3 regions of the Clostridium sp. CM037 genome follow, and region 3 is predicted to be linked to each of the others. Evidence: riboswitches for the same ligand, from Rfam matches in the RefSeq annotation. Region 3 holds a riboswitch; each other region holds the start of a gene.
What was found. Region 3 has a riboswitch for S-adenosylmethionine ahead of ACWJKP_RS18505 (O-acetylhomoserine aminocarboxypropyltransferase/cysteine synthase family protein). Riboswitches for the same ligand answer to the same signal wherever they lie in the genome.

Region 1: linked by a shared signal. The riboswitch ahead of metK (methionine adenosyltransferase) and the one ahead of ACWJKP_RS18505 (O-acetylhomoserine aminocarboxypropyltransferase/cysteine synthase family protein) in region 3 are both predicted to bind S-adenosylmethionine.
Region 2: linked by a shared signal. The riboswitch ahead of ACWJKP_RS02405 (methionine ABC transporter ATP-binding protein) and the one ahead of ACWJKP_RS18505 (O-acetylhomoserine aminocarboxypropyltransferase/cysteine synthase family protein) in region 3 are both predicted to bind S-adenosylmethionine.

The regions. Positions count from the first base shown of each region.
Region 1 covers NZ_CM143650.1:4,015,681-4,026,467, forward strand. Annotated here, with positions in the region: gene secA (preprotein translocase subunit SecA) at 1-1,391, opposite strand, end outside; gene hpf (ribosome hibernation-promoting factor, HPF/YfiA family) at 1,590-2,123, opposite strand; gene ACWJKP_RS19205 (ComF family protein) at 2,546-3,085, opposite strand; gene ACWJKP_RS19210 (hypothetical protein) at 3,199-4,227, opposite strand; gene recD2 (SF1B family DNA helicase RecD2) at 4,273-6,504, opposite strand; gene metK (methionine adenosyltransferase) at 6,711-7,886, opposite strand; SAM riboswitch class I at 7,972-8,074, opposite strand; tRNA gene ACWJKP_RS19225 (tRNA-Tyr) at 8,177-8,261, opposite strand; tRNA gene ACWJKP_RS19230 (tRNA-Thr) at 8,267-8,341, opposite strand; tRNA gene ACWJKP_RS19235 (tRNA-Val) at 8,374-8,449, opposite strand; tRNA gene ACWJKP_RS19240 (tRNA-Tyr) at 8,491-8,575, opposite strand; tRNA gene ACWJKP_RS19245 (tRNA-Thr) at 8,581-8,655, opposite strand; gene yyaC (spore protease YyaC) at 9,004-9,558, shown strand; gene mreB (rod shape-determining protein) at 9,684-10,718, opposite strand.
Region 2 covers NZ_CM143650.1:451,381-462,167, forward strand. Annotated here, with positions in the region: gene ACWJKP_RS02395 (class I SAM-dependent methyltransferase) at 1-98, shown strand, start outside; gene ACWJKP_RS02400 (transglycosylase domain-containing protein) at 359-2,803, opposite strand; SAM riboswitch class I at 3,347-3,466, shown strand; SAM riboswitch class I at 3,559-3,662, shown strand; gene ACWJKP_RS02405 (methionine ABC transporter ATP-binding protein) at 3,780-4,787, shown strand; gene ACWJKP_RS02410 (methionine ABC transporter permease) at 4,777-5,421, shown strand; gene ACWJKP_RS02415 (MetQ/NlpA family ABC transporter substrate-binding protein) at 5,603-6,406, shown strand; gene ACWJKP_RS02420 (alanine/glycine:cation symporter family protein) at 6,631-8,160, shown strand; gene rbr (rubrerythrin) at 8,309-8,893, shown strand; gene ACWJKP_RS02430 (hypothetical protein) at 9,094-9,417, shown strand; gene ACWJKP_RS02435 (DUF1003 domain-containing protein) at 9,531-10,076, opposite strand; gene ACWJKP_RS02440 (YncE family protein) at 10,150-10,787, opposite strand, start outside.
Region 3 covers NZ_CM143650.1:3,846,048-3,856,834, reverse strand. Annotated here, with positions in the region: gene ACWJKP_RS18520 (alpha-amylase family glycosyl hydrolase) at 1-98, shown strand, start outside; gene ACWJKP_RS18515 (zinc ribbon domain-containing protein YjdM) at 372-713, shown strand; gene ACWJKP_RS18510 (homoserine dehydrogenase) at 839-2,128, opposite strand; gene ACWJKP_RS18505 (O-acetylhomoserine aminocarboxypropyltransferase/cysteine synthase family protein) at 2,244-3,530, opposite strand; SAM riboswitch class I at 3,642-3,753, opposite strand; SAM riboswitch class I at 3,887-3,997, opposite strand; gene ACWJKP_RS18500 (permease prefix domain 1-containing protein) at 4,072-5,040, opposite strand; gene ACWJKP_RS18495 (PadR family transcriptional regulator) at 5,042-5,371, opposite strand; gene ACWJKP_RS18490 (undecaprenyl-diphosphate phosphatase) at 5,575-6,423, shown strand; gene ACWJKP_RS18485 (hypothetical protein) at 6,487-7,053, shown strand; gene ACWJKP_RS18480 (WD40/YVTN/BNR-like repeat-containing protein) at 7,078-8,310, shown strand; gene ACWJKP_RS18475 (cupin domain-containing protein) at 8,440-8,937, opposite strand; gene ACWJKP_RS18470 (nucleoside deaminase) at 9,095-9,496, opposite strand; gene ACWJKP_RS18465 (hypothetical protein) at 9,647-9,823, opposite strand; gene ACWJKP_RS18460 (hypothetical protein) at 9,918-10,040, shown strand; gene ACWJKP_RS18455 (cytosine permease) at 10,069-10,787, opposite strand, start outside.

The DNA.
Region 1 (10,787 bases), 170 kb from region 3:
TGATATTTAGCATTAAGTACTTGATGAGGAATTCCTCTTTTTTTAAGCATATCAGATAATAATTCTGATTTTTCTATACTAACAGTTCCTACGAGAACGGGCTGCTTGTTCTTATAAGTTTCAACTATTTCATCTACTATAGCTTTATATTTCCCATTTACAGTTTTAAACACTAAATCTGCGTTATCAATTCTTGTTAATGGCATATTCGTAGGTATTACTATTACATCCAATCCGTATATTTCTCTAAATTCATTTTCTTCTGTAAGCGCAGTTCCAGTCATACCCGATAACTTATTATACATTCTAAAATAGTTCTGGAAGGTAATGGTTGCAAGAGTTTTTGACTCTTTTTCAATTTTGACGCTCTCTTTCGCTTCAATAGCTTGGTGAAGCCCATCGCTATATCTTCTGCCTTCCATGAGTCTTCCAGTAAACTCATCCACTATGATAACTTGACCATCCTTTGCCATATAATCTTTATCTTTTCTCATGATGAAGTTTGCTTTTAAAGCTTGAACTGTATGGTGCTGTATACCCATATTTTCTGCATCAGCATAATTCTCTAAATGAAAATATTTTTCCGCTTTATCTATACCAGCATCAGATAATATGACAGCACTAGCTTTTTCATCTATAGTATAATCTTCTTCCTTCACTAGACCCTTAACAAAATAATCTGCTACTTTGTAGAAATCCGTAGATTTTTCTCCTTCTCCAGATATTATAAGCGGTGTTCTAGCTTCATCTATTAATATAGAATCAACCTCATCCACGATTACAAAGTTTAATTTTCTTTGAACTCTTTCTTCTTTATAAACAACCATATTATCTCTTAAATAGTCAAACCCAAATTCGTTATTTGTCCCATATGTTATATCTGAATTATAGGCCGCTTGCCTTTGTGTTTGATCTAAATCATGAATAATTACGCCTACAGAAATACCTAAGAATTCGTGTATTCGTCCCATGTCATCGCTATCTCTTTTGGCAAGGTAGTCATTAACTGTAATTATGTGAACACCATTTCCTGTTAACGCATTCAAATATGAAGGAAGTGTAGCCACTAAGGTCTTTCCTTCACCAGTTTTCATTTCTGTTATTCTTCCTTGGTGCAGTACTATTCCACCAATTAGTTGTACTCTAAAATGCTTCATGTTAAGAACTCTCCATGAAGCTTCTCTAACCACCGCAAAGGCTTCAGGTAATATATCCTCTAAAGTCTCTCCTTTATTTAATCTAGTTTTAAATTCTTGTGTTTTTAATTTAAGTTCTTCATCGCTTAAACTAGTCATCAACGGATCTAATTCTTCTATTTTATCTACTGTTGAAATTATTCTTTTTATTTCTCTATCACTATAACTACCAAATAACTTTTCAAAAAATTTCATACTTTTCATCCTCACTATTCATTTTAATAGTCCCTAAATATATACTTAAAATTATACCACTTAATTTGTTACTGTTCAACTTATACGAATTTATAAATTTTGTAAATTATCATTAATAATTTTTCACTATACTTTTTTTAAAGTTAAAAAAAGATTAAAGTAAGTAAATTTACTTTAATCCTTTAAATTCAATATATTTTAAAATTCTGGTTCTATCAAACCATAATTTCCATCTTTTCTTTTATATACTACATTTACCTCTGAACTACCATCACTCATATATACGAAGAAACTATGACCAACGAGTTCCATTTGAAGTACTGCTTCCTCTGCTGACATAGGTTTAAATGCAAATTTTTTCATCTTTACTATCTTAGGATCTATACCATCATCTTCGTTCTTATCATATTTTGGTATGCCTTGAAATTTAAGAGACGTTCCCCTATTCCTTTTTTCTAATTTTGTTTTATTTTTTCTAATTTGTCTTTCTAATTTATCAACAACAATATCTAATGAGGTATACATATCTTCATTTTGCTCTTCTGATCTTAAAATAACTCCATTAAAAGGGATTGTAACTTCTATTGTATGTCTATTCTTACAAACGCCTAATGTTGTCTGTGCTTCCACATCTGGACTAAAATACTTATCCAATCTTGCTATTTTCTTGTCTATAATATTTTTCAAGGCTTCTGTTATCTCTATATTTCTTCCTATTACTTTGACTTTCATACTTCCAGCCCCTCTCTAATATCTACATACTGCTTAATTACTAAGCATGATATATGTTTTATATTTCAATTCTATTACTTTAAATGCTAAATAGCAACCATTAAAATCAGAATTCACACAATATTAATACAATTTAAATTATATTCGATATTTTTAGGTACCAATAAAATAAAAACTCCTAATATAATATTAGGAGTTTTTATATATTAAGTTAGTTGACCTGGTCTTTGACCCCACACTCGCCTGCTGGAGCTTTTGCTACCCAGAATTACCCTCTCACTACTAACACTCTCGTCTACTAAACGGCAGGACTAACCTCTAAGCCGCACCATGCTCACTAAACTTTGTTTAACTTACGTGGATCGTTTCGCCTGCGACTGGCATCGACTTTCAACCACAAACCTAACTTACTACAATAAGTATTATACATTACTTTTGGCTATTGTCAATATATAAATATTCTTTATTCCACTTTCTTTCAGTTTGTGAGCACAATGAAACGCTGTAGCCCCAGTAGTTATAACATCATCAATGAGCAAAACATTTTTATTTTTTATAATTTCACTTTTTTGGATGTCAAAACATTTATCCATATTGTTCCATCGTTCTTCGCCATTGAGACCTATTTGATCTTTAGTATCCTCAGTTTTAATCAAGTTGCAACTTACTGGAATATTTAAAAATCGCGATAAATAGCTTGCCAAAAACTCGCTTTGGTTATACCCCCTATTTTTTAAAGCTTTTTTAGTCATAGGTACATAAGATATTAAGTCAAATTGTAATTCATTGCTTTTTACAAGTTGTAACATGTATTCAGCTAAGATCTCACCGCATATAAAATCGCTTTTATATTTAAGCCTAATAATTAATTCTTTTACTATATTAGAATAATAAAACACTGACCAAACAAGATATTTTTCTTCATTGCGACCTATATAAAAGCTTTGTGCACAGCGCTTCAATTTTTCTCTGCATTTAGTACACAAAGCTTCACTTTCCTCACTATATCCACTACAGATTACGCACTGTTCATCGCCTGAATATATGAGCTGAACTAAACAATAAAGTATTTTTCTTATATATTTAATAATCCTCGCTCCCACGCTTTCTCATTAAATTTTCTAGCTATATTTTTAGCTTTATCCATTTGCACAGTTTCAACATTAGCTAAAAATATAGCCTCTCCCCTTTGTATACTTTCATATCTCCCAACCTTACTTGATAAATATAATAGTTGCTTATGATTATATTTATCATTATCAGCAAAATAAACTATAACATCAATTGAATGAAATTCTAAATAACTTTCTTCAAAGTCATTAGTGACTATTATCCCCTCATCTTCATTCATGAACTTTACCTTAATATTAGCATCGCTTTTTTTACTAATAAACAAAAATATATTTTCACTTAACTTTTCTTTGAAATTACTTAGATACTCAAAGACCGCTATAGTTTTTTCCTCATCTGGTGTAAATATTATTACCTTTCTATTAGATATAATTGACCAATTCAAATATTGATAAACAACCAAAGGTATATCCATACTAAGATTTATTCTTGTAGTTATGATTCTAGGCTCTATAATCGGAATATTATTGTTTTTTAACGGAAACATTATTGGTGTGCCCTCGCTTAAAACATTCTCTACAGAATAGGCTATAGCTACACTATTTGCTCTACACATTCTTAATAATACTTTTTTTATTTGTTGCTTAGTGTATTTAGGAAAACTTCTAATATCATTATAAATAATCAAATCAAATTTTTCTTGGAGTTTTAACGCATTTTCATGATTGCATATATGTAAATACTCATTCACACTGCCATAATTCGTTTCAGGTGAATATACATATTGACCTAAATTGCTAAATTTATTTATGAAGTAAATAATATCAATACTCCTCTGGTTTTCATTAGTTATATACAATATATTTTTCTTTTCATTAACATATGCAATTATAGTTTCTAACAATATATCAGAGGAATTGTAAAACATAGATACAACATCAATTCTTTTTTTGCTGTTTAAAGAACATTTTAAAATTTCTTTGCTAATTTCATCTTTTTCTTTACTAAGGTTTAATTTTGCGTAGAAAAGCATGTAAAATCTCCTTTGCAATTTAATATTTGTTCTAAACAAATCAATCTAATTTTCATCATGGCTCACATTTGTATCTACTATTTGTCTTATTCTCCAGCCCAAAGCGGAGTACCGCTCGAAACTTCTGTTGTTATCTTTCATGAAATTAACAGCTTTTATTGCTCCCACTAAAACAACCATATTCTTTGCTCTAGTTATCCCTGTATAAAGTAAATTTCTGTTCATTAAAAGTGGGGGACCCATAAACATAGGCATAATTACAACTTCAAACTCACTGCCTTGACTTTTATGTATTGTAATAGCATACGCTAAAGCTAGTTCATCTAAATATACACCTTCATATTCTACCCGTTTGTCATCATCAAAAATCACAATAACATTTTCATTATCTTCATCAATATCTTCAACATACCCTACATCACCATTAAAAATGCCCACTCCATCTTCAGCTTTTGCATTAATTTTTTTCCATTTTATAGAGTAATTATTTTTAATTTGCATAACCTTGTCGCCTACCCTAAATATAGTATTCCTATATTCCTTTTCCTTTTTATACTTAGATTTAGGGTTCAATATTTGCTGAAGCTTTCCATTTAGATTTTCTATACCCAATATCCCTTTTCTCATAGGAGAGAGTATTTGAATATTCTTCATCTTATCCCATTTTTTGTTAAATTTTGGCAATCTGGTATTAATTAAAGCAATTATACTGTCCAAGATTTTCTCTGGCTCATTATTTTCAATAAAATAAAAATCTTTATCCTTTTTATTTAAAATAGGCATCTCGCCATTGTTAATTTTATGAGCATTCACAATAATCATACTTTCTTGTGCTTGCCTAAAAATCTCCTTAAGCTTAACTACTTTAACACATTTACTGTCAATAATATCTCTTAGTACATTACCCGGTCCGACAGATGGCAATTGGTCAACATCACCAACAATTATAAGTCTAGTTCCTACGCTGATAGCTTTTAATAAACTATTCATAAGCATTATGTCTATCATAGATGCTTCATCAATAATTAGCACATCACAATCTAAAGGCGATTCCTCACTTCTAGAGAACTGCGACCCATCATCTCTGCCTACTCCAAGTTCTAATAACCTATGTATGGTTTTGGCTTCGCGACCAGTAGCCTCTGTCATTCTTTTGGCAGCCCTTCCGGTGGGCGCAGCCATATAAACTTTCATTCCTGCTTCTTCAAATACCTCTATAATGCAATTAATTATAGTAGTTTTGCCAGTACCTGGACCTCCAGTTATAATTTCAATACTATTTTCTGCAGCACCACAAATAGCAGTCTTTTGAGACGTTGCAAATTTTATGTTTTTTTCTTCTTCGAAGTCATTAATCTTTTCTTGTATGTCTATTTCTAATTCATCATACTTTTCTATAGATAAGGTTATAATTTTTTTAGTAATAGCTAATTCACAATAATAGAACGGCATAGTGAAAACACAGTCTTCTTCATCAATATTTTCGACTTTCAATTTTCCCTGCAATACATTATCATAAACATTTTTTTCAATTTCTTCAGCCGTAACCCCAAGAATATTTTTAGATTCTTTGTATAATTTGTTTAAGGGCATATAAGTATTTCCCATAGCGCAAAATTCATTTACCACATAATTAATTCCACTTTGTATTCTAAAAGGCGACTCTTTGTCAATGCCTAAACTTTGTGCTATCTTATCTGCAATTTTAAATCCTACTCCAGAAATGGTTTCAGTTAACACATAAGGATTATCCTGCACTACCTTTATAGAGTCTCCTCCATATTTTTTATAAATTTTCACACATTGGTTAGGTGTTACTCCATATGTTTGAAGAAATATCATTATATTTTTAACTTCTCGTTGCTTAGAATATGATTCAAAAATTAATTGAATCTTTTTTTGTCCTACACCATCAATCTCTTTTAATCTTTCAATTTCATTATCTAATATATTCATGGTGCTTTCACCAAAGTGCTGTACAATTTTTTTAGCAGTTATTGGTCCAATTCCTTGAATAACTCCTGAAGCTAAATATTTTTCTATACCTTCAAGTGAACTCGGTATTATTTCCTCACATTGTATTATTCTAAATTGCTTGCCAAATTGAGGATGAGTAACCCACTCCCCCGTTAATTTCAGGTTCTGCCCTTCACTTATATATGGCACAATGCCTACCACAGTTATCTGCTTTTTATTATCATTCAAATGAGCAATTATATATCCATTTTCTTCATTATGAAATACTACATCTTCGATTATCCCTTGTATTTCCGGCATAAAATCTCTCCTATTTATAAATTCATATAATAACATTAATAATAATATTATTAGCAATAATATTATTATTAATGTTATTATATCATATGTATTTTACATCTCTTATGTTCAGTATACCCCTATCTTAGGTTTTATCAAAATGCTACTTAATAATCACATGCACTAAAAAGAGATAACAATTAATAATTGTTATCCCTTTTTTTATATTATACGTATTTTTTTATTTCATCAACCTTGTTTAGTTTTTCCCATGAAAGATCTAAATCAATTCTTCCAAAATGTCCATAGGCAGCTACTTGTTTATAAACAGGTCTTCTTAGTTCTAATTCTCTTATAATTACAGCTGGCCTTAAATCAAATACTTTTTCAACTATTTGAACTATTTTATCATCGTCAATTTTTCCTGTTCCGAAAGTTTCAACCTCTATAGATACTGGTTTAGCTACACCTATAGCATAAGCTAACTGAATTTCCAATTTATCTGAAACTCCTGCAGCAACTAAATTTTTAGCAACCCATCTTGCAGCATATGCAGCGGATCTATCAACTTTTGTTGCATCCTTTCCTGAGAATGCTCCACCGCCATGTCTTCCATATCCACCATAAGTATCTACTATTATTTTTCTTCCTGTTAAACCAGAGTCTCCTTGCGGTCCTCCAATTACAAATCTGCCTGTAGGATTTATATAATATTTAGTACTTTCATCTAATAATCCACTTGGAACTACAGGTTTTATTACATGCTCTTTTAAATCATTTTCAATTTGATCATGAGTCGCTTCTTCTGCATGTTGAGTTGAAATAACAATAGTATCTATTCTTACTGGCTTATTATCTTCATACTCTACAGTAACTTGAGTCTTTCCGTCCGGTCTTAAGTAATCTAATGTGCCATTTTTTCTTACTTCGCTTAACTTTCTTGCTAATCTGTGAGCCATAGCAATTGGTAGTGGCATGTACTCTGGCGTCTCATTAGTTGCAAATCCAAACATCATGCCTTGATCACCAGCACCTATTGCGTCAACCTTATCAATCTCGCCTGCTTTAGATTCTAATGCCTCATCTACTCCCATAGCTATATCTGTTGATTGTTCATTAATAGACGTAAGTACAGCACATGTGCTAGCATCAAACCCGTATTTTGCTCTAGTATATCCTATGCCTTCAATGGTATTCCTGACAACCTTAGGAACATCTACATAACAACTAGTTGTTATCTCTCCCATTACTAAAACCATTCCTGTAGTAACCGCTGTTTCACAAGCAACTCTAGCATAAGGATCTTGTTCTAAAATAGCATCAAGTACGGCATCTGAAATTTGGTCACAAACTTTGTCTGGATGTCCTTCTGTAACAGATTCTGATGTAAATAATCTTTTCATTATAATTCTCCCTTCTACTCTCTAAAATTTCCTTATAAAAAAATAAAACCTCTTCCAAATATAAGAAGAGGTGATTTAATCATCTCCCTTATCTTGCAGATTATAACTGCAGGAATTGGCACCATGGTGCATTGCACCGGTTGCCGGGTTTCATAGGGCCTTTTTCCCTCCACCTCTCTTGATAAGAGTTATCAATTATTAACTTTTAATTATAATACCATATGCATTCTATAGTGTCAACAGAATCTAAACTCTGTAAAAAATAAAAAAAGACATCTATAGATGTCTTTTGGTGGAGGAGGACGGATTCGAACCATCGAAACATTACGTAACAGATTTACAGTCTGCCCCCTTTGGCCACTCGGGAACTCCTCCATATGTGGAGCTGGCAATAGGAATTGAACCTACAACCTGCTGATTACAAGTCAGCTGCTCTACCGTTGAGCCATGCCAGCATGCATTTTATTCTATTTTAAAAAGAGTATTATGGTGGGAACAACAGGGTTCGAACCTGTGACCCTCTGCTTGTAAGGCAGATGCTCTCCCAGCTGAGCTATGCTCCCATAATTTATTTAAACCATAATTTATTGTAAACCATTATAAATGGTGGAGGAGGACGGATTCGAACCATCGAAACATTACGTAACAGATTTACAGTCTGCCCCCTTTGGCCACTCGGGAACTCCTCCACTTATGGAGCTGGCAATAGGAATTGAACCTACAACCTGCTGATTACAAGTCAGCTGCTCTACCGTTGAGCCATGCCAGCATATTATGTTTTATTATTTTGCCGTTTTACCGTGTCGACAAGAATTATTATACAACTTTAATTAATTAATTTCAAGTCTATTATCCTTTAATAAACGACTTCTTCTCTCCATAACTATACTATTCGCATATTTGCTTAATATTAAGCATTGATACAACTTACTATTTTCCAAATAATTCATTATATTTTTTATTTGGTTTTCCTTCATATAGTTAATATACTTATATATCATTTTTTAATAAATCATTTTTTTATTCTTTATTATAATAATACACGGGATTTATTCATATAAATTATTCATAGGAAACTAATAATTTTTCCCCAGCGCAATACAAGGAGGTATATTTCTTGAGTAAAGCTAAAACCCATTATAAAGATCCTTTAGCATACTATACACTTTCTAATTTTCTAAAAGACTATATTGACAAAAATACTTTAGTTGTTTGCATAGGTACCGATAGATGTATAGGCGATTGTCTAGGTCCTTTAGTTGGTACACTTTTAAAAAATAGTTCCTTTCCATTACCTGTATATGGCACTATAGATAATCCAATTCATGCCTTAAACATAGATAGTAAATTATCTAAAATAAATGCTTTGCACCCAAATTGTACTATAATAGGTGTAGATGCTTGTTTAGGAGACATTTCAAATATTGGAGAACTCCAAGCTAGAAATTATCCAATTCATCCTGGCAAAGGTGTAGGGAAAACCCTTCCTAAGGTAGGCACTCTTTCATTAATAGGTATAGTAGATTCAAGTGATGATAGTGAATTATTTACAAATAGAAACATAAGATTGAGCTTGGTAATGGATATTGCTAATGTTTTAAGCAGGGCCCTCTTGCATTCATATTATTTGCACTCCCTTACCAATGAAGAAAATAATTTAAGCCCTGTTTAACACGATTTAATTAGTTTTAAATAATTATCCGCAATTTAAATTTACAAATCTTATATAATATAAAAATAAGCAATACAATTAAACTAATAATTGTATTGCTTATTTTTATAGCTTGCTTACACTTTTTATTCTGTTAAGCATAATTCCCTTCCATTGAATGAATTATCTAACTTATCCATATAATCCAATACTTTACCTGTTCCGAGTGCTACGCATGAAATCGGATCCTCTGCTAGGTATACCGGAACTTTAGTAACCTCTTGTATGAGCTTACCTAAGCCTTTTAACAATGCACCTCCACCAGTCATAACTATACCTTTATCAGCTATATCTGCTGAAAGCTCAGGTGGTGTTTTTTCTAATACTGAATGTGCACATCCTGCTATTAAATATACCGCCTCTTTTAAAGCTTCTCTCATTTCTTCTGATGATACTTCTAAATTCTTAGGAAGACCTGTAATTAAATCTCTCCCTCTTATCTCCATGCTTGTCTTTTCTTCTTGTTTATAAGCACAACCTATGTTGATTTTTAAATCCTCTGCAGTCCTCTCACCAATCATTAATTTATGTTTTTTTCTGATAAATTTTATAATCTCTTCATCAAACTTATCACCAGCTACTTTAACTGATTCACGTACAACCATGCCTCCTAAAGAAATAACTGCAATATCAGTCGTCCCTCCACCAATATCAATAACCATATTACCACTTGCTCTAGTAATATCGAGTCCCGCTCCGATTGCCGCTGCTAGTGGTTCTTCTATAAGTTGAACTTTCTTAGCTCCGGCATTTCTACCTGCATCTTCCACCGCTCTTCTTTCTACTTCCGTTGCTTCGCAAGGTACACATATTACAACTTTTGGAGAAGACAGCCTTCTTTTCCCACAAGCCTTCTTTATAAAATGATTTAACATTTTTTCAGTTATGTCATAATCCGAAATAACACCGTCCCTCATAGGGCGTATTGCCACAATATTGCCTGGTGTCCTTCCTATCATTTGCCTAGCTTCTTCTCCTACTGCCAATACCTTATTATTATTTCTATCTATGGCAACAACAGAAGGTTCTTTTAATATAACACCTTTTCCTTTAATATATACAAGCACTGTAGATGTACCCAAATCTATTCCCATATCTGTACCCATTCTAAAAAAAAACATTTCAAAACCACTCCTGCTCTTTAGTATATTCAATATTTAAATTACACTAAACTCTATTCTATAAAGCTA
Region 2 (10,787 bases), 840 kb from region 3:
AAATATCTTGCGATATTTTAAATAAAACTAATGAAATTTTGAGAAAAGAAGGCAAATTCATAACCTTCCAATACGATTGTTTAAGAAAGGGTTTATAAGTAATTATTTTAGGTGTATAGATTTAAAAAGAGAATTTATGAATATACTTCCTGCGTATATATTAAGTTGTGTTAATTAAAGGGTGCTTGTATATAGGATATCAACGGTATGCTTAAATATAGTGTTAAAAAAAGAGGGTAAGTATTTTTAAATACTTACCCTCTTTTAAAATAAAATATAATTACTGATTAATGACACTTCGGAAGGAAAGTCATTAATAGTGCAGCAGCGTAGGTGATGATTTAACGTTCGCGCTGGGTTATTGTGTAGGGGCTGTGGCTGGTGGTTGTTCGTTTGCTTCTTTGTCTGCGGCTTCTTTGTCTGCGGCTTCTTTGTCTGCAGCTTCTTTGTCTGCGGCTGCTTCGTCTGCGGCTGCTTTGTCTGCAGCTGCTTTGTCTGCGGCTGCTTTTGCTGCGGCTTCATTTGCAGCTGCTGCGTCAGCAGCTACTTTGTCTGCTGCCGCTTTTGCAGCTGCTTCGTTTGCTGCATCATCGCTTGCTTTCTTTGCAGCATCATCGCTTGTCTTTTTTGCAGCATCATCGCTTGCTTTTTTTGCAGCATCATCACTTGCTTTTTTTGCAGCATCATCACTTGGGTTTTCTATGACTTTCTTTTCTGCTTTTATTTTACCATTTTCATTTAATTTGATATATAGAGTATTCATTAATACTCCATTTCTATCAACTACTGTATTAGGACGAATAAAGTCTTTTTGTTCTAGACCTTGGTGTAGGTACTCCATATATTCTTTCCATATCTGATCTGGTTCTTGGGCTCCATACATGTTTTGTGGCGCTGGAATATCATCTCCTACCCATACAGAGGTTGTATAATAAGGTGTATATCCTACAAACCAAGCGTCTTTTGATTGATCTGTGGTTCCTGTTTTACCTGCAGTAAAGGGATAGTTACTAAGGGCTAAATTTGAATGACTTCGACTTTCTGTTAGCACACCCTTTAAAGTATCTGTCATAAGATAAGAGGCACCACTATCATACACTTTAGTTTGCTTATGGTTATTTTCAAATAATACTTCATTAACTACTGTATTGGTTATTTTACATACATTAGTCGGACTTACGAATTCACCGTTTCTTGAAAGGGTTGAATAACCTGAAGCCATTTCAACTGGTGTAACACCCTTTGTAAAACCACCTATAGCAATTATAGGGTAAATATCTTGAGGAGTTGTATATTTAAACTCCATGTTTTGTAAATATTTCAACGAATTTTTTACGCCCATTTCCCCCACTAATCTAACCGGGATAGTGTTTATAGATTGCTCAACTGCATATCTTAAAGATACAGACCCTCTGTATTGATTATCAACATTAGCGGGACCATTATCAAATGCTTTGTCTTCATATTCACTAGCGGGAATGTAGCCTTTTTCAAATGCAGGGGTATATGCAATTAATGGCTTTATAGCGGAACCTGGCTGTCTTACACCTAAGAAGGCTCTGTTGAAGGTATTGCCATCTTGGCTTCTACCTCCAACTATAGCTACCACTTCTCCAGTATTATTATCTATAGTAACGCTTGCACCTTGCTTTTCATATAAATCTGTTTTGTTATTGGTGCTTGTATATTGAGCCAAATGACTATCTACTACACTTTGTAATTTTTCTTGTTTTGCAGTATCAATAGATGTATCTATTCTATATCCTCCACTAAGAAGTTGTTTTTCTTTAGACTCATATTCATCATTATACTTAGTGAAATAAGTTTTTCTATCATTATCATTACTAAAAGAATATTTAGAAACAAAACCATTTTGCTCCATTAACTTTAAGGTTGCATTGTGAACAGCATATTGAATATCGTAACTCATAGGTTCAGGTGCTGTATGAGGTTTAATATTTAATTTAATAACTTCTGCTTTTGCTGTATCAAAATCGCTTTGTGAAATTTGTTCTAAGCTTAGCATTTTATCTAAAACTAAGTCTCTCCTCTTTATAACATTGTCCAGCTGAGTCACGGGATTATAAACAGATGGATTATTAGGTATTGAAACAAGCATAGCTATTTGAGATAAATCTAAATCTTTATTATTCTTTTGAAAGTAAAATTGTGAAGCACTTTCAATACTATAACATCCATTGCCGAAGTTTATATTGTTTACATAAAATTCCAATATTTGATCTTTTGAGTATCTTTCTTCTAATTTCTGCGCTACAACAGACTCTTCTAATTTTCTCGATAAGGTTACGTCAAATGTAAGGAATACATTTCTTGCAAGTTGTTGCGTTATTGTTGAACCACCTTGTACGATAGCTCCCCTGGATTTTATATATACCCAGACAGCTCTCCTTATACCTTTATAATCTATACCATTATGTTTATAAAACCTTTGGTCTTCTATTGAAGTAACAGCTTTACCTATATAGGGATTTAAGTCTGCTTCTTTTGTATAATAATATGTATTGGTTTTAAATTCTTTTAATAATTTACCATTAGTATCAAAAAATTGTGTTGGTTTTCGGGTATTAAAGGAGGTTTCATTTATGGTTTGTGCTATGTTGTTAGCATCCTTTATAGTTGCCTCTATTTTAGCCCCATATTTAATATAACCATATCCTAAAGTTATCGTAGCCGATACGAAAATTATTGCAGAAAATATCAATAAACCTTTAACGATTTTTTTCCAAAGTTTCTTTTTAACTGGTGCTGTTTTTATGGGTTCTACATTTTTATTATCATCCATTAATATCTCCTCCTTTTTTTATTATACAAAAAATGTCCAGGGTTAGTCCTGAATGACCATGCTTCATACATACGTAAAGGGGGGCTTACTTGGTCGCCATAAGTATTATCCTGTTTTTAGTCTTATATTCAATTGTTATTACTGAATTTCTAATACTAGGTCACATAAAAGAGATCTTATGGGTCTCTCTTATACTATTAAAAAAGTGCTTAGTTTATGTGTGTATAATACAATTATTTTACAATCTTGTCAATAACGCCGCGGTATGGGAAATAATTTCAATTGATGTTAATTATTTCTTATTGGCGTTTCAAGCATTAGCCATACAATGTATCCTCCTAGAACAATATAATTATTACAATATATTATAACATAAATAATGTAACATGAATATTTATGTTATATATAAAGTATGAACAAAATATATATTATGATGAAACATCATTAGACAGTTGTATGATGTTTGGAGAAGGTGTATATAAAAACTTCTTTACATAGCATTCATATAGTGATATTATAAATCTAATTTAATAAATAAGTTAATTCTCATCAAGAGAGATAGAGGGACTGGCCCGATGACATCTCGGCAACCATCAGACGTTATTGTCTGAATAGGTGCTAAATCCTGCGTTAATTTCATTGTAAATTAGCGGAAGATGAGAGAGGTGTCTTTGTAATTTTATACCTCTTTCATCATTATATAATGATGAAAGAGGTTTTTGTTTTTTGAATAGATGTAAATAAAATTTAATAGTGTCTTATCAAGAGAGGTGGAGGGACTGGCCCTATGAACCCCGACAACCAGTATCATATTATGATACATGGTGTTAATTCCTGCAGCATTGCTGCAAGATAAGAATAAGTTTGGAAGTAGAGCCCAAGTTTATTCTTGGCCTCTATTTTTTTAGAGTGATGTTTAAAGAAAGGATCAAAAGGTAAAGATGAATTATAAAAAATGAAAAGGAGAAGGGATATCATGATTAAAGTTCGAGGTGTAAGTAAAAGTTTTTCAGCGGTTAAAGTGTTAAATGATGTTTCATTTACAGTGGAGGAAGGTGATATCTATGGTGTTATTGGTCACAGTGGAGCTGGTAAATCCACTTTACTTAGATGCTTTAATGGGCTTGAAACCTATGATACAGGTACCATTAATATAATGGGAAAAGGGGTGAAACAGCTAAGTTTGAAAGAACTTCGCGAGTTTAGGAAAAATGTAGGCATAATATTTCAAAGTTTTAATCTTATTAACAGTAAAAATGTTTTTCAAAACATAGCATTTCCACTAGAAATATGGGGAAACGATAAAAATTTTATTAAAAAAAGAGTAGATAGCTTAATAGAGTTAGTAGGACTTAAGGATAAAGCAAACACCAATGTAAAACAACTTAGCGGAGGGCAGAAGCAAAGAGTTGGAATTGCAAGAGCGCTTTCACTTAATCCGAAAATATTACTTTGTGATGAAGCTACCTCTGCACTAGATCCTAAAACTACAAAATCTATATTAGAGCTTTTAAGAGCTATCAATAACAAATTTAATATAACAATTATTGTAGTTACCCATCAGATGGAAGTGGTAAAAGAAATTTGTAATAAATTTATTCTTTTAGAAGGAGGGGAAATTAAAAGCCATGGCATTACCGATGAACTATTTATTAGGCCAACAAAGGAAATGCAAACACTTATGGGAGAGGAAGAATTACTGCCTAGCACGGGATATAACATTAAAATATTTTTTACAAAGGAAATTACCCTGAGTTGCCTTATAACATCAATTGCCAGGGAGTTAAATATTGATTTTTCAATAGTATGGGGCAGGCTTGAAAAATTTAGGGATAACGTAATGGGAAGTCTCATAATAAATGCAAGTAAAGAGAATAAGAAGAAGATATTAAACTATTTAGATGAAAAATCTATAGAGTGGGAGCTCATTAATTATTCTGTGCAGCTTGAGAAGCACAAGGGAGAGAGTATAAATGCTATTTAAAGACATTTTATTACCTGCACTAAAAGAAACTATATATATGGTAACATTATCCACAATTTTTACAGTTATTTTAGGGTTTATTTCAGCAGTAGGATTAATTATAACTGGTCCTAAAGGCCTAAGGCCAAACACTTTAATCTATAAAATCTTAAATTTAGTAATAAATATACTTAGGTCTTTTCCGTTTATTATACTAATGATATCTATATTCCCTTTAACTAAGCTTATAGTTGGAACAACAATAGGTACTAATGCAGCTATAGTTCCTCTAACGCTTGGTGCAGCACCTTTTGCTGCAAGAATAATAGAATCTGCACTTTTAGAAGTGGATTATGGAATTGTTGAAGCAGCTAAGTCATTTGGTGCAAAAACCTATCAAATTATATTTAAGGTTATGTTAAAAGAGGCAATGCCGTCTATAGTTCTTGGAGTTACGTTAACAATAATAAACATTATAGGTTACTCAGCTATGGCTGGGACAATTGGTGGAGGGGGACTTGGAGATGTAGCCGTAAAATATGGTTACTATAGATTTAAGTCAGATATCATGATATACACTGTAATTATATTAATTGCAGTTGTGCAAGTAATTCAAGCCTTAGGAAATATATTGTACAGAAAAATGATTAAATAAGTTTTGAACGACATTTCAGAAGGAAAGTCTCCCACTTCTATAAGTAGGAGTTACTTGACCTAACAAATAGAAAACTTCAGTGGGAGTATAAATCTCCTTCTGAAGTCGTTAATATACAGCTCAGCAGGAGATGATTGAATTATAAAAATATTAAAAGAAAAATAAGAGGAGGAAATTAAAAATGAAAAAAATATTAAGCATATTATTGACAATAGTTGTGATTTTTACACTGAGTGGATGTGGAGCAAAAAAAGAGGCGGATGTAACTGAGAAAAAAATCATTAAAGTAGGTGCGTCACCAGTGCCTCATAAAGAAATATTAGAGGCTATAAAGCCGATTCTCGCAAAAGAGGGATATACTCTCGAAATAGTAGAATTTACTGACTATGTAACACCAAACACTGCACTAGCCGAGGGACAATTAGAGGCTAATTTCTTTCAACATATACCTTATTTGCAATCCTTTAGTAAAGAAAAGGGAGTGGACCTAGACTATACTGTAAAGGTTCATCTTGAACCTATGGGTGTGTACTCTAACAAATATAAAAAACTTAGTGATTTAAAAGATGGAGCTAAAATAGCTATTCCAAGTGATCCTACAAATGGAGCAAGAGCACTTAGAGTGCTTGAGAAGGAAGGGCTATTAAAACTAAAAAAGGGAGATCTTATTTCTAAACTTGATATTACTGAAAATAAAAAGAATTTTAAAATAACTGAATTAGACGCTCCTCAACTTCCAAGGATTTTAAAAGATGTGGATGCAGCAGTTATAAATTCAAATTTTGCAATAGAAGCCAATTTAAATCCGACAAAAGACGCACTAGCAATTGAGTCAAAAGATTCTCCTTATGCAAATGTGCTTGCAGTTAGAAAAGAAGATAAAACTAAACCTCATATAGAAGCACTTTCAAAGGCATTAAATTCTCCAGAAGTTAAAAAAATTATTGAAGATAAATATAAAGGAGATATAATTCCTGCTTTCTAAAAAAAATATAAAACCATAAAATCATTTTGCTTTGGGCGTAATAGTCGAAAGTAAGATGATTTTTTTATAGTAAAGCATAAAGTTTAACGACATTTTTATACTTTTATTTTTTAAAAAATTCATTTTATACCTTATTAGTGTATAATTACCGTATGCAAATAATTTTTGGAGTAATTAATTCTAAAATGCAAATAAGGATAACATTATAATATGGAGGTTTAAAAATGAGTGTATTATTTCAAGCAATAAATAATTTTTTTAATTTTATAGTTCCTATTGCGGATTTTCTATGGGAATTTCCAACTAATTTTAAGTGGTATCAAAACATCCCGGTTTTAGGTAATTTTGCCTTTGCAGTTATTTTACTTTTAGGAACAGGAATTTATCTTACATTTAAAACTGGATTTATTCAAGTTATGGCATTTAAAAAAGGAATTAAGATCCTTGCTACAAAAAAGGAAACAGATACTGGGGTTAGTTCATTAGCATCATTTTTACTAAGTTCTGCTATGCGTGTAGGTCCAGGTAATATTATGGGGGTTACAGGAGCAATATCTGTTGGCGGACCAGGGGCACTATTTTGGATGTGGGTTTCAGCTTTCTTTGGTATGTCCACGGCTTTTGTAGAATCTGTACTTGCACAGCTTTTTAAAGAGAAAAATGGCAAGGAGTTCGTAGGTGGACTTCCATTTTATGGTCAAAAGATTTTGGGAAATAAACGGTGGGTAGGTATTATACTGTCTTCACTTTTTATAATATATGCACTGTTTGTTATCCCATCTCAAGCTTTTCATTTATTTACAAGTTTCGGTTCAATAGCTGATACTATAGCTGGAAAAACCTTTGGACGTCAATCTACAGTTTATTATGGTATAGCAATAGTCTTAATAATTACTGTTCTTTTGACTGTAATTGGAGGAATAAAAAGAGTTACTGCAGTTACAGATGTACTGGTACCTATTATGGCAGTTATTTATACACTTATAGTTATTTTAATAATATTAGTTAACTTAGATAAAGTTCCGTATTTCTTTAAAGAAGTGATTGGTGGAGCATTTAAGCCCAATGCATTATTTGGTGGGGCATTTGGTGTGGCTTTAGCTCAAGGAATTAAGCGTGGGTTAATGTCCAATGAAGCTGGACAAGGAACAATTACAATGGCGGCTGCTACAGCGGAGAATAAACATCCTGCAGAACAAGGTTTTGTACAATGTCTAGGAGTTTTTCTTGACACAATGGTAATATGTAGTATGACTGGATTTGTTATTGTTATGGCACATGTTTGGACAGGCACTGCTGGAGTTTCATGGGAAAGTATAGAAGCGTCGAAACTTACAGTTTACCTATCCTCAATCAAATACTTAGTTCCTGGTACTGCATTAGATGGGACGGTTACAATTATTGTTTCGCTATGCTATGGAATGTTTGCATTTACAACATTGCTCGGTTTAATATTGTTTGCAGAAGTCTCCGCAAATTTAATATCTAGAAATAAGAAATTTATCATGGGAATACGTTTGGTTGGTGCATTATTCTTTGTTCCATTTGGCGCATTAACAGTTCTTGCTGGTTTAGAACTTACAAATTTATGGTACATAGGTGATTTTGTAAATATTGTTTTAGTTTATGTAAATGTTCCAATTATATTAATTGGGTCTAACTATGCATTAAAAATATTGAAAAATTATAAAAAAACCGATGGAACTAAATTCAAATCAAAATCTATTGGTGTTGATACTGATGTTTGGAAATAAGGTACAAACTTAGAATAAACTTAATTAACAGGTAATTTAGTAAACTTTCTTAAAATAGTATGGATTAAAAGAAGCAAACTATACTATTTAGGGTATACTCTAATAGAAATAATTATTTTCTTTAATTATAAAAACAAGGAGGCATTTTATGAAAACATTAAAGGGTACAAAAACAGCTGAAAATCTTATGAAATCATTCGCAGGTGAATCACAAGCTAGGAATAGATATACTTATTATTCATCTATAGCGAAAAAAGAGGGATATGTACAAATAGCTAATATATTCATAGAAACAGCAGATAATGAGAAAGAACACGCTAAAAGATTTTTTAAGTTTTTAAATGAAAGTTTAAATGGAGAAGTGGTAGAAATTAATGCCACATATCCTGTAGGTCTTGGAGACACTAAAGCAAATTTATTGTCGGCAGCAAATGGAGAAAATGAAGAGTGGTCAGATCTTTACCCAGCATTTGCGAAAGTTGCGCAGGAGGAAGGCTTTGATGATATCGCGTTTGTTTTTAGAAAAATTTCTGATGTTGAAAAGCATCATGAAGAAAGATATAGAGAACTATTAAGTAATATAGAAAATAATACAGTATTTAATAAAGAAGAATCAGTTATTTGGAAATGTAGAAACTGTGGTTATATTTTTGAGGGAAAAAGTGCTCCGAAAATATGCCCAGCTTGTGTACATCCTCAAGCATATTTTGAAATATTCTCTGAAAAATATTAATAGCATTTCATATGATGCAGTATTAAAAATGCCGTAGCAACCTTCGTGGATTCTTAATATAAAAAATAAAAACAACCCCCATTTTGATTTAATTAATTTGGGGGTTGTTCTATATCACGCTTTGACTTGGTAGTTGTAATGTATAAATATTCAGTGTAAATTATTTAACGACATATATTAATGTAGCAAGAGAAGGGAAAATGTACAGTGCATTTACGGTTTTGGGGAAAGATAAAGATAAAATATATATTTGGTTATTAAAGGAAGGTTATTTTAAAGAGGGAGATAAGCTAATCCTAGAAAGTGGAATAGCAATTCCCGTAGTTCTATATATCAAGAATGGTAAGAATGGAATTGAAATTACCAATCATAAATATCCAGAGGATGGAATTGGCTATGAGAAAAGCATGAAAAAACGGTTTGCTTATTATGTTAAAAACACAATTGGTAGTAATTACAATGAACGTGTAGACAAACTTGAAAAAATTATAAAAAATAGATCTGATGAAGATTTTAAAAATTAAAATATAACTCAAAATATGAATTCAATAGATTTAAAGTAAACACTGAACTAAACTTGTATCAGCAATTTTATTAACAATGCGAGTATCGCTTTCAAGAAATTTTGGGTTTTTACTCAGTTATTTTGTTTTTGTAAACTTTCAATATATTCAAGCATTATAAATTGATTCTTAACTAACATTTTTTGATCTTCAATTAATAAATCTATTTTCTTATGCAAATCTTGAACGATCAACTCTGATTTAAGATTTATTTTATAATCATTTTTTGATTTTATTCTATCTTTATCTTCCTGTCTATTCTGACTCATCATTATTACAGGTGCTTGTATAGCGGCAGTACACGATAGTACTAGATTAAGAAGTATAAATGGAAAGGGATCAAATGAATTCTTTAAGATGATATTTAATACTATCCATATTCCTATAATTGCTAATGCTGCAATTATAAAACCCCAGCTGCCTACTGATGCGGCTATTTTATCAGCCATCTTATTTCCAAAAGTAAGAGTTTGTTTATGAGTAATCGTAGTATCTTTGGATATCTTATTTCCTATTAAGTCATGCAATAGATCTTCTTCAATATCGTTAAAAATCTCTCCTTGCTCTAATATTTCGTTTACAATTATTTCTGTATCTAAAGTATCATTTCCATTTGACATAGTAATACCCCCTTAGTTGTGTAAGTACCCCTATTTTAATAGGGAAATTGATATAAATTAAAGATATGTTCCTTTAGATTTTTCGCGTTGATTTATTAATTATTTGCGAATTATGAATTTTTTTATTTTCGTTGCTTCTTAGAATATAAATTCTATTTGGGTGATTATATCCCATAGATAGATATGAAGTTCCGTGATCTGTTGCCATTGTTAAGCCTTCACTTTCTCCTGCTTTATTTATAGGATAAGAGGTAATTATTTTACCCTCATAGTTAAATACTGTAACTTTATTATCTGTATATAAATAAATATACATCCCATCAACATCTAAACCTTGTGGAACGCCTTGATTAGGAATGCGAAAGGTAGTCACTGTACTCATATCAGCTAAATTTATAATAGTAAACATAGGGGTTCCATTATCACCACCATTTAAAATGGTATGCAATATTAAATAATCATGGACATTATCTATTGCAAGTAATGCCGATGTTCCTAAACTTGAATAATTTAAATCAGCTTGTATTGTACTTGAATCATAATCAACTACATAAACATGAGTTGGATTAATGCCGCCTCCATTTGCAACATAAATTTTTCCTGTACTAGCTCTATATGCAATTTCAGCAGAATGACCCATAGCCATAGGGTCTGTTTCAGAGATTTTATTTCCTGTTAGATTATATTTAACTATTTTCCCACTTCCATTTT
Region 3 (10,787 bases):
TAAAAAATCATAAGGAAAGTAATGTATTATTTTATATTAGGGCATATTCAGATTTATGGAAAATGGAAAATATTAAAAATATTAATTTGGCAGGATAAATGACTGCCATATTTATTTTTGAAATTAGACTTGCTTTTAAAAAACTTGTATGTAAAAAATGATTAATAGAAAAAAGGGACTTTAAGGAGAGGGTGGAGGAAGGTTTGTCAATATGAGGAGACTATGATAGTATATAAGCATATAAGGAACTCCCTATATTTTTTTTGTGAATTTTAACTTTGTAATTTCTATTCTTATGAAGTTGTAAAAAGAAAATTGACAATAATTCTTATGTATTAGAGTTAACAATAACGAATGGAGGAAATGAAATTATGGCTGATTTGCCAAATTGCCCAAAATGTAATTCAGAATACACTTACGAAGATAGAAGTATTTTTGTTTGCCCTGAATGTGCTCATGAATGGACTTTAGAATTAGAAACAGAAAGTAGTGAAGAGAAAAGGATTATCAAAGATGCAAATGGAAATGTATTAAACGATGGTGATTCTGTAACAATAATCAAAGACCTTAAAGTAAAAGGAAGTCCATTAGCCATAAAAAAAGGTACAAAAGTAAAAAATATACGTTTGGTTGATGGAGATCATAATATTGATTGCAAAATTGATGGGTTTGGAGCTATGGAATTAAAATCTGAATTTGTTAAAAAGGTATAAATCAAGGTTTAATGTAATAGAACCGAAGTAGTGAACTTCACCCCATTGAATGATTATAACTAAAAAAGTTGTAAAATTCATTTGATGGGGTGTTTTTATATATAAATACTAAAAGGAGAATAAGTTTAATAAAATGATTCCATCCTTATTATACTTTCTATTTTGTTGACGTTTTCTAGTTCTTTTATTTTTTCTAATGAAATTCTTATGTTTTTTTCTGAACTTTTATGTGTAATAAATCCTAGTGGTCCATGATCATCGTGCCTTACATCTCCAGTAACGGACATAATGCTGACATTGTTTTCCCCAAATATTTTCGCTGTATCTCCTAAAACTTCTACTGTATCTTTAACATTAAGTCTAATATAGAATTCTGATTCATTTTCTTCTGATTTTTTCACTTCTTTAAAATCAGTCTTGTCACTTAGGTCTAATAAGTCATAAGGATTTACATTATTTCTTAATATGGATATTATATCACCTACAACTGCACTTCCAGTTGGAAAAGCTCCAGCGCCTTTTCCATATAGCATTAACTCTCCAACTGCATTTCCTTTTATCATAATAGCATTAAATGCATCGGCTACATTTGCCATTGGGTGGCTCGAAGGTATTAGGGTTGGATGTACTCTTAGTTCTAATTTGTTATTTACTTCTTTAGCTATTGCTAAAAGTTTTATTGAATAACCAAGTTTTTTAGCATATTCTATATCTATGTCACTAATACTTCTTATTCCTTCTCTATAAATACAATCATGATCTACCTTAGTTCCAAATGCTAGAGAAGACATTATTGCAAGCTTATATACAGCGTCAAAGCCATCAACATCAGAGGTTGGGTCTGCTTCAGCATAACCCTTTTCTTGCGCCTCCTTTAGTGCTTCATCAAAGCTAATCCCATCCATTGTCATTTTGCTTAATATGTAATTAGTTGTTCCATTTATAATTCCAATTATCTGCTCAATCCTATTGGCTGTAAGGCTCTCATTAATCTCGCGTATTATTGGAATTCCACCAGCCACACTTGCTTCATAATAAAACAATACGTTTTCTTTCTCCGCTGTTTTAAATAACTCTTCGCCCCAGTTCGCGATAACTAATTTATTAGCAGTTACAATATGTTTTTTAGATTTCATTGCGCGTATCATATACTCTTTAGATTTATCGCATCCACCAATAAGTTCAACCACAATTTTTATACTTTCATCATTTATAATATCATCAATGTTATCTGTTAATAGGCCATTAGGTGCTTTGATATCTCTTTTTTTATTTATATCTTTTACAAGTATTTTAGCAACTTCTATTTCATAATTTGAACGTTTCATTATTTCTTTTCTATTTTCGTGAAGTATTTTCCATACACCCGTCCCAACATTTCCAAAACCTAAAATCGCTATTTTTACCTTTTTCATAATAGTTTTCCTTTCTAAACTTTAAAGTTATTCCTCCGTCATCTAAGGTGATGGAGGAATATAGTTAGGAACAAGACCTTATTTTGAAACCAGCTGCCAAAGAATTATTGACTTTTTATTGAACTGATTTTTCTAGAGCTTGCGTCAAATCGTATATAATGTCATCGATACCCTCAACGCCAATTGAAAGTCTTATCAAATCTGAAGTAACTCCAGCAGATTTTTGCTCCTCTGCGTTAAGCTCTGCATGAGTTGTACTTGAGGGGTGAATTATTAGAGATTTTGCATCTGCAACATTTGCAAGCAGCGAAAATAATTCTACATTATTAATGAATTTTTTTCCAGCTTCAAGGCCACCTTTTATTCCAAAAGTGAATATTGATCCTGCTCCTTTTGGTAGGTATTTTTTAGCTAAATCTTTGTATCTGCTCCCTTCAAGTTCAGGATAATTTACCCATGAAACATTTGGATGCTTACTCAAAAATTCAACAACTTTCCTAGCGTTTGTTACATGTCTCTCAACTCTTAACGATAATGATTCCAAACCTTGAAGAAATAAAAATGCACTTTGAGGGCTAAGCGTCGCACCGGTGTTTCTTAAAAGTTGAACTCTAGCTTTTAAAGCAAATGCTGGAGCACCTAAATTAGCATATACTATTCCATTATAGCTTTTATCCGGAGTTGTAAAATCAGGGAATTTACCGCTAGCTGCCCAATCAAATTTACCAGCATCAACTATAATTCCACCAATAGTAGTTCCATGTCCTCCAATGAACTTTGTTGCTGAATGAATAATTACATCTGCACCATACTCAATTGGACGGCAAAGGAAGGGAGTTGCAAAGGTATTGTCAATAATAAGGGGTATTTTATTTTCATGAGCAATATCCGCTACTGCCTCTATATCTAGAACATTTATTTTTGGGTTTCCCATTGTTTCAGCATAAAGTGCTTTTGTTTTATTCGAGATAGCTTTTCTAAAATTTTCAGGATCATCTGGATCAACAAATGTTACGTTAATTCCAAGTTTTCTAAGAGTAACATTAAATAGTTCATAAGTACCACCATATAGAGTGCTTGCAGCTACTATTTCATCGCCTGAATTTGCTACATTAAGTATTGCATAGAATGTTGCAGCTATTCCTGAAGCTGTAGCAAGTCCTGCTACTCCGCCTTCGAGAGCGGCTACTCTTTTTTCAAAAACGTCTGTAGTTGGGTTCATTATTCTTGAATATATATTTCCTTCTTCTTTTAATTGAAATAAATTTGCTGCATGATCTGCATTTTTAAAAACAAAAGATGATGTTTGATAAATTGGGACTGCTCTCGAGCCTGTAGTAGGGTCTGGAACCTGCCCTGCATGTACCTGTAATGTTTCAAAACTTAATTTTCGCTCACTCATATTAATTTCTCCTTTTATAATTATTTTTCAAAAAAAAGCTGCTCTCCTATAAGGAAAGCAGCATGATTAATTTTATTAAACAATAAAATTGTATCATAAAATTTGCTATCGTCCTTATCTTTCAGATTTTACAATCTGATGGAATTGACACCATTGCACTTCTTTTAAAAATGCTGGTTGTCGGGCATCATCGGGCCAGTCCCTCTGCCGCTCTGGATAAGTTATATTTAGTTGTTAGTATTTAGTACATTATTTATTTAGATTTTTGGGGAAGAAAAAAAGCTACTTTCCTATAAGGAAAGTAGCAATAGTTAACTTTAATAAACAATAAAATTGTATCATAAAATTTGCTAACATCCTTATCTTTCAGATTTTACAATCTGCAGGAATTGACACCACTACATTCGAATAAGAATGCTGGTTGTCGGGCTTCATCGGACCAGTTCCTCTGCCACTCTGGATAAGTTGTATTCAGTTATTAGTATTTAGTATATTACTCATAAAAACAATTGTCAATACTTTTTTAAAAGATAAAGTTATTTTAATTATGCCCTTTTATAATACTATATGCTGCACTGAACATACCAAATAAAATGCCAACGATAGGGAATATAATCCAATTAATGTGCCATAGATTAAAAACTAATCCACTGACAAGGAAGATACAGATTGCTAATGGCCATACGATAGCAGCAACTGCACCAATAAGTTTATTATCTTCAGTTTCTTCTTTTGAAAAGTCACCAATCTGTAAAAGAATACTGAAACTCTGCTTAATATTTCCAAAGTATATGAAGATGAAAGCGGCAATAGCAACCATCACAAGTAAAACAACTACTCCGTAGCTTGATGCATTGTCGCCAAAAGCGGATGATACGAAAAGTGCAACTGGGGATATGACACATATGCATACACCCGTTATTATAGATATCATATAAGTTGATGCAAAAGCATTATTTTTTTGATTTATAATTGCTTTTGCATGAAGAGGTAAATCAAAACCGCTTTTTAGATACTTGTATTTTTCTAGCTTCATACCGGAATAAATGAATAAAGCTACAGCAGGTACACACAGTAAGAATAGTGCAATAATGCCAAACATATCGCTGAAATCTTTTGAAATGCCTTTACAGATAATGCCACCATCTATGAGAGTGGTAATTAATATTAATATAGCTGTTGCTATAATACATAAAAAAACACCTATACCCATCAATAAGCCAGATTCTTTTTTTGTAGTCATAAAGTTATCGGCCTCTTCTTGTGTAATGGTTTTAAGTATCGCACCCTTTTTCATATGTTCGATGCCAAGTTCATCAATTAATTCGTCAATATTGCCAAATTCTGAGATTACAATACCAATGGCCTCATTTTCTGATTTTCCATCATTCTTATTCTCGTTATATTTTTCTTCCATATTCCATAATAAATCATTTTTTAATTTCATCGTCTGATTTGTTCTTGGTAGGACTTTAAACATATTATCTAAATAATTTTTTATAGTTTCCATTTTAATCCCTCTCCTTAATAAATTTATTAATAACTTCTTTTGTTAAGCTCCATTCTTCACATTTTTCTTTATAGTAGGTTAAACCTACGGGGGTGATTTTATAATATGTGCGTCTTTTACCAAAGGTTTCGTCTTTATAGAAAGATTCGATATATCCATTCTTCTCAAGACGGTTGAATGCTGAATAGAGTGTGGTCTCTTTCATAACATACTTCTCCTCTGATAATTTCCTGATGTTTTTTGATATTTCATACCCGTAGGATTCGCCATCTTGAAGCATAAAAAGAATAATCGTATCATTATATCCTCGAATTACATCGCTGCTTATCAAATTATATCCTCCTTCGCTTTTACTGCATCTGTAGTACTTTGTCTGTCGTGGTAATTCAAGGATAACACAATTACTACGACAGGTAAAGTGTTTTCTAAAATTTGAATAGATGTAATATTACTGTAAGTTTTGAAGATGGTACCTTATAGATTATTATGATAAACTATATACAGTAATAATTAGATTGGAAGGAATGGTGAGTTATGGACATAATATTTTTATTAAAAGCAATTATAATAGCAATAGTAGAAGGGGTAACTGAATTTATCCCAGTATCGTCTACAGGACATATGATATTGATTGGATGGGCAATTGGGTTTGAGGGAGAGTTTGTAAAGATGTTTGAAGTTGTAATCCAACTTGGAGCAATAATGGCAGTTGTTGTTTTGTATTGGGAGAAGATTAGCGAAAGTATAATAGAATTTTTTAAGTTTATATTTACTAAAGGAAAAGAGGGAAAGAAAGGATTCAGGTTTGGGATAAATGTTATTACGGCATCTATTCCAATGGGAATTGCAGGAGTAGTATTATACGATAAAATAAAACTATTGTTTACACCAGAGGCAGTTATAGTAGGATTCATAGTTGGTGGATTATTGTTACTAATAATCGAGAAGAGAGTTAGAAATAGGGATCATAAAGTAGAAAGTATAGATAGCATAACGCCTATACAATCATTTAAGATCGGTTTATTACAACTGCTTGCAATGTGGCCAGGAATGTCAAGAAGTGCTTCTACAATTATGGGTGGATGGATTGCAGGATTATCAACACCAATAGCAGCAGAATTTTCATTTTTTATAGCGATTCCAGCTATGATAGGGGCAACAGGTAAGGACTTATTTGAATTTGATTATTCTATAATGACACTAACATTATGGATTTCATTAATAGTAGGATTTGTTGTAGCCTTCATAGTATCTTTGATAGTTATGAAAAAATTTGTGGATTATTTAAAAAAGAAACCAATGAAAGTATTTGCAATATATAGAATAGTAGTAGGTATTATACTTGGAATATTAGTATTAACTAAGGTTATTATTTTAGCATAATCATAGAGAATAAATAGCAAGAGGTATTTTTTCTTATATAAATAGTAAAAGGAGAATAAGCATATGGAAAGTAAGCATATGGGAAATAATAAAGTATTAAATATTATAACTTCTATAATGATAGTAGCATCTATAATTATGGCTTTTTTTCTTTATGAAACAGTAAAGGGAAAAAATAAAATTACATATGTATTAAGTGATATGAAGACGGCAGTAAATGATGAAGGTAAAGACCAAACTTTAAAAAATGAAATAAACAAAGTAAAGGTTATAGATATAAACTTTCCTTTTATAAAAACAAGTATTGAGAGTACAGCAACGGATTGTTCAACAATTGGAAGTAGTATATTCCAGAAATATCAGGTAAATACACTTAAGAATAATATTAGTGAAATGGAGTTTGATGGGCTTCAGTATGAAAGTAATAAAATTATTAAAGGTAATCTAAAAGACTTTCTAATTGAAGTTACTTTTAACACAAGATACTTAAAAGATGATGCAAATCTATTAAAGAATTCTATGATAGAAGGTAAAAATAGACCCTTATTTAGAACAAGGTTCCATATAAAGGCTACAGATAAACCATTTACATATGAGCTAGTTGAAATAGGTAAGGATTTAGGAAGATAAGGTGTGCAGGAAGTAGGGAAAGATATGAATAAAAAGAATAAGATATTAATTGGTACATCAATAATTTTAGTTGTATTTTGTATTATAGGTGGATATTATATATATAATATCAAAAGCAATTACAGTAAAAATCATCCGATTATAGAATATAAAGATACTTCAAGACTTCAATATATAGCAGGTCCGATGCTTGAAAAATATCTAGGACAATATAAAATTAATACTAAGAATAAGGTAAATGAAAAGATAAGTTATTATACTTATAAAAGCAGTCAACTTATTGCAGGGGATAGTGGAACTTTTGCAATATCGGCAATATTTGATGTGGAGCCATATGATAAAGGTGACCTTAGCAAGCTAAGTAAATGGGGTTTAATAGATAATGATGGAATGATTCATTGTGATTGGACTTTAATTATAAGTAAGTTTAAAGGTAATAAGTATAAACTTTTAGATGTTTTACAAACCAGCGATGTAAAGAAAAAATTAGGTATATCAAAGAAAAATAGTAATATAATAGAGCCAGTAGTAACAGCGGATAAGTGTAAATATAAAATAGAAAAAGATGATGTGTGTATAACTTATGATGGCGGTGTAAATTGGACTAAAATTCCAATAGCGCTTATGCCGTTAGAGGATAAAGATAAGCAAGATACAAAATCAGATGACTTGAATAAAGGAAGTTATTATATATCCGAAAAGAAAACGGCTTTTATATATGGAACTGGAAGTTTATGTATATCGAGTGACGAAGGGAAAACGTGGAAAGATGTAAATTTACAAAGTGATATTATGGGTATAAGAAGACAATTCATTGGATTTACGGATGAAGGATTTGGATATGCAATTATTGCTGGCGATAGAGCAATGAGTTTTGAAATGATAGATATTTATATTAGTAAAGATGGAGGAGATACTTGGGACTTTAAAGGCCCATTAATGAAAGACGGATCAAGTCTTGCAACTGGAATTTCATTTTCAACGAGCAAAATTGGATTTATAACAACTAAAATTAATAGTATATATATGACTACTAATGGAGGAGAGAGTTGGAATACAATTGAGTTGCCAATGCCAGAGGAACTTAAAGGCATATATGATGATTCAGTAGCACCTGTATTTAAGGGGAGCCATGGTGAGCTTTATGTTGGACAAGGGGATGATGGTGACTATGGAGCAGGCAAAAGCCAGGTATGTAGGTTTATCAGTGAAGACTTTGGTAAGAACTGGAAATATGATGGAGAGGTTATAAAATAAAAAAATGGTTATATATTGATTATGCTAAGAGAATGCTTAAATGTTTAGAATATAAATAAACAGTATTAAAATAGTGAGACCCTACTAGAATCATTGATTCTAGTAGGGTCTCTAATTACAAAGCAATAGTTATTTTGTAAGCTTAATTATTATATCCTTATATTGAGAGTACTTGTTTAAAAGAACATCTCTTTTTAATATTTCAAAATCTTTAAAGTCAAAGCCAGGGGATACCATACAGCCAACAAGAGAGTAACCTGAACTATTCATAGCAGAACCAAAGATATAATTCTTAGGTACTAGGAATTGTGGAGTTTCTCCATTTTTTATATTAAGACCTAGTTGCTTAGTAGTAAGTTCTCCCTCTGGACTTATCATATATATTGTAAGGGGGGAACCTGCATGATAGTACCACATTTCATCTGATTTCAATCTATGAAAACTTGAAATTTCTCCATCTCTTAATAAAAAATAAATACTAGTCCAAAGTATTCTTTCACCTTCAAAGCTAGTTTTTAAATCATTGGAGCTAATATTTTCACAAGAGTCAAAGCTGCTTTTGTAGAAACCACCTTCAGGATGAGGTTCCATATTTAATGTGTCAATAAAGTATTGTGGTGAGTGCATAATTTATCTCCTTTGTAAAAAAAAATGATCATACTTAATTATAATCAAATAGGTCAGTAGTGACAAGGGTAGTTTCATTAAGATTATAACTGTAGCAGCATCAATACAAAAACTGTATTAGAAAATTCCAATACAGCTTTCGTATTTGTTTACTCAATTAATCCCAAAAACCGTCATGAACATTTACGACATCTTGCTCAATTTCTTCAAAAGGGCCTTCAACATTAATATTTTTTTGTCCTTTTGCAAAGACATATCTGCAAGATAAATCAAAGGTTGGATTTATATCATTATTACCAGTAAGCTCTAGTAATCTTTTTTCGCTTATACCATATACTACTTTCCCCACATTACCCCAATATATTGCACCAGAACACATTACACATGGTTCGGCAGTTGTATATAAAGTACAATTCCAAAAAAAGTCTTTTGAGTATTTAGTGGAAGCCTTTTCCATTAAAATTGTTTCGGCATGGCCAGTGCATCTTTTTTCAGTTAATTCTACATTTTCTTGTTCAAGAAGTATATTTCCTTCACCATCTACTAATATAGCTCCCAATGGAGTATTTCCATTTTCTCTTGATTTTTTTGATATGTCAATTGCTTTTTTTTATATAAAATATATGATCTTTTCTAGCCCAATTAACTCCTCCTCCATACAATATAATGAGCTTATGTTAAAGTAATTATATTTGTTGTAACGAATGTTTTAAGGTTGCCAGTAAGCAAAACCATAACTTGATATAACGAGGCTCAATACTAATAGTGCTGAACCTATTCCGCTTAAAAATTTATTGGGAGCAAGACATGAGAGAAATGAACCTATCCCCATTATGAATATTCCTATAAAGGCGATTGTTTTATATTTTTTAATGTTATTATTCATAAAGACCTCCTACATCAAATTACATTTCTATTTGATCATAATTACGTTTGTTTTGGTACGCTTCATTAAAACAGTATAAATTAGTGCACCTAATATGATTCCATTTAACGGAGCAAATCCAAAATCTACTACCATAACTATAACTGCTGATAGAATCCATGCAATCCAAGCTATTATATTCCATGGTGCTATTTTGCAATGGCTTAAATTTATATAATTGCCTTTATTAATTAGATAATAGTCTGCTAATATAATCCCAGGAAGTGGTGGGATGGTGGGATGGCATTACCTAAAAACCCCAAAAATTTAAATAATGAATCTATTTCATAAGGTTTGGTCAATGTAAGGAGAGCTGATATTATTAATACTACAGTTATTATTTTACTACTTTCCTTTTTAAAGGCATTTGCTAAATTTAATCCTGTAGAATAAATATTAGCACCATTGGTTGTAAAAATATTTGTGGTCATTAGTATAAAGCTTGGAATTATTAATCCCATTTTTAATAGTACACTTGTCAAATCACTATCTTGTAGGGAAAAGGATGTTATAGCGCGGCAAATTATTAGTAGGCTATTTCCAAATACTAATCCTGTTAAAGTACTTATAGTAGCTTCTTTAGTATTTTTTGAATATCTCATAATATCTGCTATGCAGGTAGAAGCTGAAAAAATCCAAGTACCAATAATAATTGTTAATCCATCGAGTAGGGTCATTGGGATCTTTGGCTCTATTGACATAATCGCACTAATTCCACCAGCCATTCCTGTAGCCTTAATTGCAGTTGCCAATGATAAGAAGATAATTGGAGGAATCGCCACAAATCCAAGTACAGTTAAAGCACTTATACCTATAAGTGCAAATATACCCATAACTAAAGCACTCAATATCATAGCTATATATTCACCTGTAGGATTTAGATTAAGGATCAATGCTATAAAATGTCCATAGATTGCAGATTGAA